Regions from separate parts of the Mesorhizobium sp. WSM4898 genome, predicted to be linked through region 2. Evidence: predicted binding sites of a transcription regulator. Region 2 holds the regulator's gene; each other region holds the start of a gene.

Region 1 (3,275 bases), on a different contig from region 2:
ACTCCTCCATGGAGCGGATCAGTTCCTTGAGGTTCTCCAGCCGCCCGGGCGCTTCGGCCGAACGGTCGTTCTTCCACATGTCGGTGTAGCCGCTCTCCTCGAGGATGGTCTCGGCGAGCTCGGTGTGCGGCGTGGTCTCCAGCGCCTTCTGCCAGCGCTCGAAATTGGCCGCGACCTCGCGGAGCGCGGCGCGCGGCTTCGGCTTCAGCTCGTCGCTTTCGGCGAGCGTCGCCGCGGCCTCAAGCATCGGGATTTGCATGGCCCGCGCGGTGTCGTGGATCTGGCGGATGGTGGCTTCGCCGAGCCCGCGCTTCGGCACGTTGACAATGCGCTCGAAGGCAAGGTCGTCGCCGCTGTTGGCGACGACGCGGAAGAAGGCCAGCGCGTCGCGGATTTCCAACCGTTCGTAGAAACGCGGGCCGCCGATGACGCGGTAGCTCAAGCCGAGCGTGATGAAGCGGTCTTCGAAGGCGCGCATCTGGAAGGACGCGCGCACCAGGATCGCCATATCGTTGAGGTTGTGCTTTTGCCGCTGGTAGGCCTCGATCGCCTCGCCGATGGCGCGCGCCTCTTCCTCCGAATCCCAGGCGGCATGGACATGCACCTTATCGTCCTCGGGGTCGTTGCGGTCGGTGAACAGCGTCTTGCCGAAGCGGCCCTCATTGTGGGCGATGAGATGCGAAGCCGCACCCAGTATATGCGCGGTGGAGCGGTAGTTGCGCTCCAGCCTGATGATGGTGGCGCCCGGAAAATCCTTGTCGAAGCGCAGGATATTGTCGACCTCGGCGCCGCGCCAGCCATAGATCGACTGGTCGTCGTCGCCGACGCAGCAAATGTTGACAGTGGATCGACGCCGGTTTCCCTCCCCCTTGAGGGGAGGGTGGCCGGGTGAAGCCCGGTCGGGAGGGGTCCTCGCGGCAGTGCTCGACGCTCCGGCGCCTGATGACTGGGCGGCGCCTTCCGCGGCGACCCCCTCCGTCCGCTTCGCGGACACCTCCCCCTCAAGGGGGGAGGATTGCGGCCTCTGCGCCAACAAGCGCAGCCACATGTATTGCGCGGTGTTGGTGTCCTGGTACTCGTCGACCAGGATGTATTTGAACTTGCGATGATAGTCCCTCAGCACGTCCGGATAGGCGCGGAAGATGCGGATCGGGTGATAGAGGAGATCGCCGAAGTCGCAGGAATTCAGCGTCTGCAGCCGTTCCTGATAGGCCTTGTAGAGCTGGCGCCCCTTGCCGTTGCCGAAGCTGCGCGCGTCGCCTTCCGGAATCTCGTCGGGGCCAAGGCCCTTGTTCTTCCAGTTGTCGATCATCTGCGCGAAGGTCTTGGCCGGCCAGCGCTTGTCGTCCAGATTTTCGGCCTGGATCAGCTGCTTGATCAGCCGCACCACGTCATCGGTATCGAGGATGGTGAAATCGGATTTCAATCCGGCAAGCTCGGCATGCCGGCGCAGCAGCTTGACGCCGATCGAGTGAAAGGTGCCGAGCCAGGGCATGCCCTCGACATTCTGCTCGCCGATCAGCAAGCCGATGCGCTGCTTCATCTCGCGCGCGGCCTTGTTGGTGAAGGTGACGGCGAGAATCTGCGAGGGGAAGGCCCTGCCGGTGGCAAGGATGTGGGCGATTCGCGTGGTGAGCACCCGCGTCTTGCCGGTGCCGGCGCCGGCCAGCACCAGAACCGGGCCTTCGGTCGTTTCAACAGCGAGCCGCTGTTCGGGATTGAGGCCGTTCAGATAATCGGGCGCACGGTTCTGCGCGTTGCGTGCGGCCATGGCGCGCGCGGCGAGGCCGGATGGGGCGGCGGGCCGCGCATTCGGTTCGTCAAAAAAGGGCATGTCTTCCGAAAAGCCGGACATCGCCCCCGAATGTAGTGATTCGGCAGCGAAAGGCCAGAAGTGTCTCCGTTTTGTTCTAGTTGTTCCTGTTCGGGGCCGCCTTGACAGGCGCAACTTGCGAGAGAAAGCTGCCAACAGGGCAGGGACGGCAAGCCGTTGCCTCAGAGGCGCCGCAAGCGCGCAACAGTCGAAGGAGTATCGTCTTGGCTGTCACCATCACCTCCCTCGTCCTTTTGCTTATCGGCCTGGTCCTCGGCGGCGGCGGCATCTGGCTGGTGACGTTGGGTGGCAGCTGGTACTACCTGATTGCCGGACTGGCCTTCCTGATCACCGCCTGGCTCATTTTCCGCCGCAGATCGACAGGGCTCTGGCTCTATGCCGCGATCGTGCTCGCCTCGCTGTGCTGGGCGGTGTGGGAAACCGGCTTTGATTGGTGGCAGCTCGGCCCGCGCGGCGGCATCATCGTTCTCATCGCGCTCTGGCTGCTGACGCCATGGGCCAGGCGGGGATTCACCGGTCCGGACGGACGCGCTCCGCTCATCCTGGCGGTGCTCGCATCGCTTGCAGTGGCTGGCTATTCGATGACCGCCGATCCGAAGGACATCGGCGGCACGCTCAACACCGATAAGGTGACGCCGACGGCCAATCTCGGCGGCGACATGCCGGCGGGCGAATGGCATTTCTACGGCCGCACGCCGTTCGGCCAGCGTTACTCGCCGCTCGCTCAGATCACGCCGGATAATGTCGCCAAGCTGCAGCCGGCTTGGACCTACCGCACCGGCGACATGAAGGGTCCGGACGACATCGGCGAGACGACCTATCAGGTAACGCCACTCAAGGTCGGTGATGCGCTCTACATCTGCACGCCCCACAATTTCGCCATCGCCATCGATGCCGCGACCGGCAAGGAGAAATGGCGCTACGACCCGAAGATCAAGCTCGATCCCAACCGCCAGCACCAGACCTGCCGCGGAGTTTCCTATTACGCCGATGCGAAGATCGCGGCGGGCCAGCCCTGCGCGGCACGCATCTACCTGCCGACTTCGGACGCCCGGCTGATCGCTCTCGATGCCGCGAACGGGCAAGTTTGTCCGTCCTTCGCCGAAGGCGGCACGCTGAACCTGATGGCCAACATGCCCTTTCCGAAGTCGGGCTATTACTATTCGACCTCGGCGCCGCTCATCCTCGCCGGCAAGATCATCGTTGGGGGCGCGGTCAACGACAATTATTCGACCGAGGAGCCGTCGGGCGTCATCCGCGCCTATGACGCGGGCACCGGCGCGCTGTTGTGGAATTGGGATTCCGGCAAACCGGATCAGACGACGCCGCTGCCGGCGGGGCAGCAATACACCAATAACTCGCCCAACATGTGGTCAACGGCGAGCGCCGACGAGAAGCTTGGCCTGCTCTACCTGCCGCTCGGCAACCAGACGCCCGACCA
Region 2 (3,275 bases):
AATGTCCGCGATCTCGGCGGCGGCGGCATCGAAGTGACCGAGCCGACCGTGGAGGGACGAAACGTCCGTCGCCGCGGCCTCGACTTCTGCGAGGGCGACCTGCTCCTCGAAAAAGGCCGCCAGCTCGATCCGGCGGCGCTTTCGCTGGCGGCATCGGCCAACCATCCGAGTCTCAACGTGGTGCGGCAGCCGCTGCTCGCCATCATCGCCACCGGCGATGAATTGCTGCCGCCGGGCAGCGCGCTCGGCCCCGACCAGATCATCTCGTCGAATGCCTGTGGCGTCACAGCTACGGCCCAGTCGGTCGGCGCGCGCGCGCTCGACCTCGGCATTGCCGCCGACCGCAAGGACGCGATCGCGGCCCTGGTCAAGAAGGCGGTCAAGGCCGGCGCCGACGTCATCGTCACGCTTGGCGGCGCCTCCGTCGGCGACCACGACTTGATCCATGACGTGCTGACCGGCGAAGGCATGCAGCTCGACTTCTGGAAGATCGCCATGCGTCCCGGCAAGCCGCTGATGTTTGGCCGGCTCGGCGACATTCGCTGCATCGGCCTGCCCGGCAATCCGGTCGCAAGCCTGGTCTGCTCGCAGCTGTTCCTGAAGCCGCTTCTGGCGCGGCTGGGCGGCCGGTCCTGCCGTCAGGAAATCCGCACGGCCCGGTTAGGCGTCGCAATGCACGCCAACGATCTCAGGCAGGACTATGTGCGCGCCGTGGTCCGCGAAGATGCGGGGGGGTTGATCGCAACACCGTTCGGCATCCAGGATTCCTCGATGTTGAGGATGCTCGCCGATGCCAATGGCCTGATCGTGCGCCAACCCTTCGCACCGGCGGCTGAAGCCGGCGAGGAATGCAGCGTTCTGATGTTACGCTGAACAAAACGTCAACACATTCACTAAACTTTAAACGGTTGCGGAACACAACTGGAACAGATAGTGTTTGTTCTGGGTTTGTTTTTCTGATTCTGGTTTCAGAACCCATGGGGGCCGCCATGCTGACGCGCAAACAACATGAACTGCTGATGTTCATCCATGAACGGCTCAAGGAAAGCGGCATTCCGCCGTCTTTCGATGAGATGAAGGAAGCGCTCGACCTTGCCTCGAAATCGGGCATCCACCGCCTGATCACGGCGCTGGAGGAGCGCGGTTTCATTCGCCGGCTTCCGAACCGGGCGCGTGCCCTTGAAGTGCTGCGCCTACCTGACTCGATCGCGCCCGGCCTCAATGCGGCGAAGAAGTTCTCGCCGAGCGTCATCCAGGGCGGCCAAGGCAATCTCGGCCGCCAGATCAAACCCGCGGCGCCCGCCCGCACGCCGACGCCCAGCAATGACGACGACGCCGTTTCAGCCGTCTCCATCCCGGTGATGGGTCGCATTGCCGCCGGCGTGCCGATCGACGCCATCCAGCACCAGACGCATTCGATCACAGTGCCGCCGGACATGATCGCGGGCGGCGAGCACTACGCGCTCGAGGTCAAAGGCGATTCGATGATCGAGGCCGGCATCTTCGACGGCGACACGGTCATCATCCGCAACGCCAGCACTGCGAGCCCCGGGGAGATCGTCGTGGCGCTGGTCGATGACGAGGAGGCGACGCTGAAGCGCTTCCGCCGCAAGGGCGCCTCCATCGCGCTCGAGGCTGCCAATCCGGCCTATGAGACGCGCATCTTCGGTCCCGATCGCGTGAAGGTTCAGGGCAAGCTCGTCGGGCTCATCCGCCGCTACTGAGGGGCTGCGGCTTGGCTTCCGGCTTCTCGGGCTTCTTGTAAGGCGCCAACCCCCTCGCCTCACGCGAGTATCGCCGCTGTTCGTGCCAAGGGCGGTACGGTTTTTCGACGGCGTATTGAATGGTTGCTCGCGCCGTCGCCGATTGCGGATCGAAGAAGACAGCGCCGCTGCCGTCGCGCGCGAGCTGCCGCTTGGTGACGACGAGAATACGTGGATCGCGGCAGGGATTGTAGGCCGTGGCGTCGTTGATGACGATGAGGTCTGCGAAGTCGCAGGCAGGCCGGGCTGCTTCGCGGTTCTCGGCGAGCGCGACGATCGCGCCCGATGGATGCCGGCCAATGCAGAGGTCGCCCGTGCAGTAAAAGGGCGATCCAGGCGGCAGGTCGACGGGATCGGCCAAGTCCAGTGTGCCCTTGGCGAATGTCTCCGGCGGCACGATCGTTTCGGCCTTGAGCGCGCGTTTCCAGTTATCGGTGGTGAACTCGTTCGAGCGGGCACGATTGATGGCGAGTTCGCCGCCGCCGATCGGCATCGCCACCAGATGCGCGTCCTCCGAGATCAGCAGGTCCGGCGTGCGCACCTGCGGGATGATCATGACGGCCGCGGCAGCGAAAGGAATTGCGGCCAGCCTGAGCCACGTAGTCGCCATCGTGGCGATGACGAGCGCGATCGTCGCCAGCAGCACCGAATGGATCGAGATCAGGCCCACGGCATCGACCGGCGACCACTCCGAAATCCACGCCGAGATCGCGATCATCGCCGCTAGGCCCTTGCCCATCAAATAGAGGAAGGGCCCGTCGAAGCCGAACGGCATCATGACCGCGCTGGCGACGGCGAGAAACATCACGATCGTGACGATCGGCATGATCGCGAGATTGGCCAGCAGGCTGAGCGGCGAGACGCGCTGGAAATGCCAGATGGCAAACAGCGCCGTGGCACTTCCGGCAATGATCGACGTCATTGCGGCGCCACCTGCTCCGACTGCCAGTTTGTGCGACATGAACCGCAGGAACGAACGCTTTTCCGGCGGCGCTCTCACCTTGCCGGCGCGGTAGTCGGACCAGCCGGCATAGGCGCCGACAAGGGCGGCGGTTGCCGCGAACGACATCTGAAAGCTCGGGCCAACCACTTCATGCGGCGACACCAGGATGACGGCGATGGCCGAGATCGCCAAGTTGCGCATCGTCAGCGCGGCGCGGTCGAAAAGCACGGCGATCAGCATGACGGCCAGCATGATGAAGCTTCGCTCGGCGGCGACCACCACGCCGGAGATGACGAGATAGGCGGCGATCGACATAAGCGCGATTGCCGCGGCATATTTCTTCACCGGCCGGCGTGACGAAAAATCCGGGAACAGCGCAAAGGCGCCGCGCAGCAGAAGCATGACCGTGCCGGCGACCAGCGCCATGTGCAGGCCCGAAATCGAGATGATGTGATAGATGCCGGTCCGCCGCATCGCCTCGTTGATGTCCTCCGGAATGCCGGCGCGCACGCCGACGATCAGTGCGGCGGCAATTTCGCCTTCGGGTCCGCCGACGGTGCTTCTGATGT
Region 3 (3,275 bases), on a different contig from region 2:
TCCGGCTTCGACTGCGGATCCGAGGGGAAGACGAACATGGTGCCTTCACCGGCCGGGCCGGCGATCTGCCAGAATTCCGGCGAGGCGATCGAGTCCGGCATGATCAGCTGGAACTTGACGTTCTGCTCCGCTGCCTGGCGCAGGATCAAGCCGGCCTCCGGATGGTAGCCGCCGAAATAGACGACGTCGGCCTTGAGCTCTTTCAGCTTGGTGACCAAAGCCGAATAGTCCTTCTCTCCGGCATTGATGCCTTCATAGTCGACCTCCTTGAGGCCGCCGGCATTCATGGTCGCCTTGACAGCATCGGCAACGCCCTGACCGTAGGCGCTCTTGTCGTGCAGGACGACGACGTTCTTGCCGGCATATTTCTTGGCGATCCATGGACCGATGAAAGCGCCCTGCGCATCGTCACGCGTGTAGAGGCGCATAATCGTCGGCCAGCCGGCCTTGGCCGCGGCGTCGGTCAGTTCCGGATTAGACGAGGCCGGGCTCATCATCAGGGTGCCGGCTTCGGCGTAGACGGCGGAAGCGGGAATGCTCGAGCCCGAGCAGGCATGGCCGTCGACGAACTTGACGCCGTTGGCAACGATGCGGTTGGCGACCGACACCGCCTGCTTCGGATCGCATTGGTCGTCCTGGATGTCGATCTTGATCTTGTTGCCGTTGACACCTCCGGCGGCATTGATGGCATCCGCCGCGGCCTGCGCGCCCTGCTTGAACTGATCGCCGATGTTGGCGAGCTGCCCGGTCATCGGGCCGACCACCGAAATCGTGATGTCGTCGGCGAAGGCAACCGATGCGCTCATCGTCAGGCCCAATGCGGCCGCGCTCAAAATACCCAATCTTTTCATGACAATAGAACTCCTCCACTTGCGCGCGGCCGTTCCGGCCACGCTTCTTCCAGAGAGCCGGGACAATTTCACCCTTCGCCGGAACTGTCGAGAGCACAATGTATCGGGATTTGGTTCATTCCGACGGGGAGTTCTTGGGCCAAGCCGCCGTTCCCATACAGGCGGTGACTGCGCAAATGCAAAAGCCGCGCCGGCCTTGTCCCGGCCGGTCGCGGCTTTTGCAGTCGAGCTTCCCGGCACCCCGCGCACCTGAACCCGCTCGCTTCCCTGTGTTGTCGCACGGCTTGAGTTCGTTGACCTGCCGCGTTCTTGGTCTGGTTAACCGGCCTTTTGCGGCCTTGTCCCTTAAGAGCTTCCGGCCCTTACCCCGCAAAATCAGTGCATCGTCATCCATTCGCGCGCTTCGCGCAGCGCCTTGGCGATCTCGGCCTTCGACATCGATGCCGACAATTCCGAGCGCAGCTCGGCGGCGCGGAGCGATCCCTTGATCGCGGCGATGTTGAACCATTTGTGGGCGGCAATGACGTCGGTCTCGCAATCGCGGCCGGTCGCATACATCATGCCCAGTTCGAAAAGAATGTCGGCCTGGGCAGTTGCCCCCATGGCGCCGAAGCCGGCTTCAAGCATTTCAAAGCGTGCCATTTCAATCCCCTGTCTGCTCCCGAGAGCTGCCTCCTTCTGTCCCTGGAATTCCCCTGGGCGGGCCGCTCTTTCGATGCTTTCGAGGATGACGGCTCGCCTTGAATCCGTCGTTAAATGGCTTGCTTAATTTGAAGAAAACAAAGCTAAAACAAGAGGTAAACGCGAAGAACCGTTAAGCATAGGAATCCAGCAATTCAGCCGATCTGCGCCAAATTCGTCGAAAATTTGAGGCGCGGGAATCAAGACTTCGCTAACCACGGAAACCGAAGCCTTTTTCGCCATCCGTTCATTTCCAGCGACCGACGCGGCCGAAATCCTTACAAGCTTCCGTCGCGGCACCGCTTTCGTTTTGGCGATGGCTGGATTAGCTTTACGTTTGCGTAAGGGACAGAGAGGCGGAACGAGGCCCGCCGGAACCCTAAAGGGAGGACAAGCATGTTTCGAAAAGTCAGCCTGGCCCTGGCGGCCACCTTGATGATGGCAGGCGCCGCGTCGGCCGACCCGATCGAGGGCAATTGGAAGACGCAGGCCGGATCGACAGCGGCGATCGCCGGCGGCGGGGCGTTTTCCATCACGCTCAAGTCCGGCAAATATGCCGGCAAGACGATCGGCTCCTTCAAGGCGACCGGCGACAACAAGTACACCGGCACAATAACAGACCCGGAAACCGACAAGACCTATTCCGGCAAGGCGACGCTTTCCGGCACCTCGCTAAAGATGAGCGGCTGCGTTCTGGGCGGGCTGATCTGCAAGACCCAGACCTGGCACAAGCTCTGACAGTCGAACGGATGACGATGCAAAAACGGGGCCCGGCGCCCCGTTTTCTTTTTGAGCGCCGTTTCTGAGCGCAGCGCTGGACAAGGCATTTCGCAGGCCTTGGCCGGGTCATGACCCCATCAGCCAATTTGAACCGCAGATGAATACCGGTCTCAGAACCGGTTCAGAGGCGTTCGGGCATTCTCCTCGCCATTGAAGGAGAGACCAATGCTTGTCCGCCGCTTCACCATCGTCTGCCTGCTGATGAGCCTGTTCGGCATGTTCTTCGCCATCCTCGTGGCCGAAGCCGGCCGTCCGGCGCGCTCACCGCGAATGGCCGATACCTGCCGGCTGGACTGCATGAACCATTTCGGCCGCTGACCAATACTCGAAACCGGAACGACCACCATGAACCGCATCGCTGCCTCCACCCTCAAAGCTCTTCGGCTCCTGCCGCGGGCGATGCTCATCCTGATGGTGCTTGCCGCTCCTGTGCTGGCGGTGCCGATGATGCGCGCCAACGCCGGTTCGGTCATCGAGGCGCCAACGCCGAAGAAGGCAGGCATCGGCTTCGTGCTGCTGGTCAGCCTGCAGCGTGGCTGACACGGCCAGAGAAAAATACTCCGCAAGGCGGGCTTCGCGCCCGCCTCCCCCTCCCAAGCGCTCTTCCAAATCCCTATATTGGGCCATGGAAAAGCGAATCTACCCCCAAGCCATCGAATCGGTCGTCATGCCGGAGCCTTTCGGCAGGCAGAGTTTTGACGACGCCAAGAAGGCGGTCGCGGCGCTGGAGGCGCTCTACGACCGCAACACCAAATTCCTGCGCGATTCCTTCGCCAAGCTCGCCGCCGGCGGCGACGAGAGCAGGCGCTACCGGGCCTTCTATCCGCAGATCGGCGTCACCACCACCTCGTTCACGCAGATCGACTCGCGCCAGGCCTACGGCCATATGCCGACGCCCGGGCATTTTGCCACCACCATCACCCAGCCAAAGCTGTTCGAGAACTATCTCGTCGAGCAGCTTCG

What was found. Region 2 encodes LexA, which represses DNA repair genes until DNA is damaged. Its sites were predicted from a motif close to TGTTCNNNNTGTGTTCNG; they were not measured.
Region 1: P9228_RS09395 (UvrD-helicase domain-containing protein) is a predicted target of LexA. The motif match lies at 1,896-1,913, and genes of this name have one in related genera.
Region 3: P9228_RS19480 (sel1 repeat family protein) is a predicted target of LexA. The motif match lies at 1,627-1,644, and genes of this name have one in related genera.

What each region holds. Positions count from the first base shown of each region.
Region 1 is NZ_JARTVQ010000002.1:397,194-400,468, reverse strand. Features, by position in the region: gene P9228_RS09395 (UvrD-helicase domain-containing protein) at 1-1,855, opposite strand, end outside; gene P9228_RS09390 (glucose/quinate/shikimate family membrane-bound PQQ-dependent dehydrogenase) at 2,038-3,275, shown strand, end outside.
Region 2 is NZ_JARTVQ010000003.1:377,742-381,016, reverse strand. Features, by position in the region: gene glp (gephyrin-like molybdotransferase Glp) at 1-873, shown strand, start outside; gene lexA (transcriptional repressor LexA) at 990-1,724, shown strand; gene P9228_RS16540 (ComEC/Rec2 family competence protein) at 1,708-3,275, opposite strand, start outside.
Region 3 is NZ_JARTVQ010000004.1:36,602-39,876, forward strand. Features, by position in the region: gene P9228_RS19475 (ABC transporter substrate-binding protein) at 1-851, opposite strand, end outside; gene P9228_RS19480 (sel1 repeat family protein) at 1,227-1,493, opposite strand; gene P9228_RS19485 (DUF2147 domain-containing protein) at 1,929-2,270, shown strand; gene P9228_RS19490 (hypothetical protein) at 2,478-2,630, shown strand; gene P9228_RS19495 (hypothetical protein) at 2,658-2,852, shown strand; gene P9228_RS19500 (AMP nucleosidase) at 2,980-3,275, shown strand, end outside.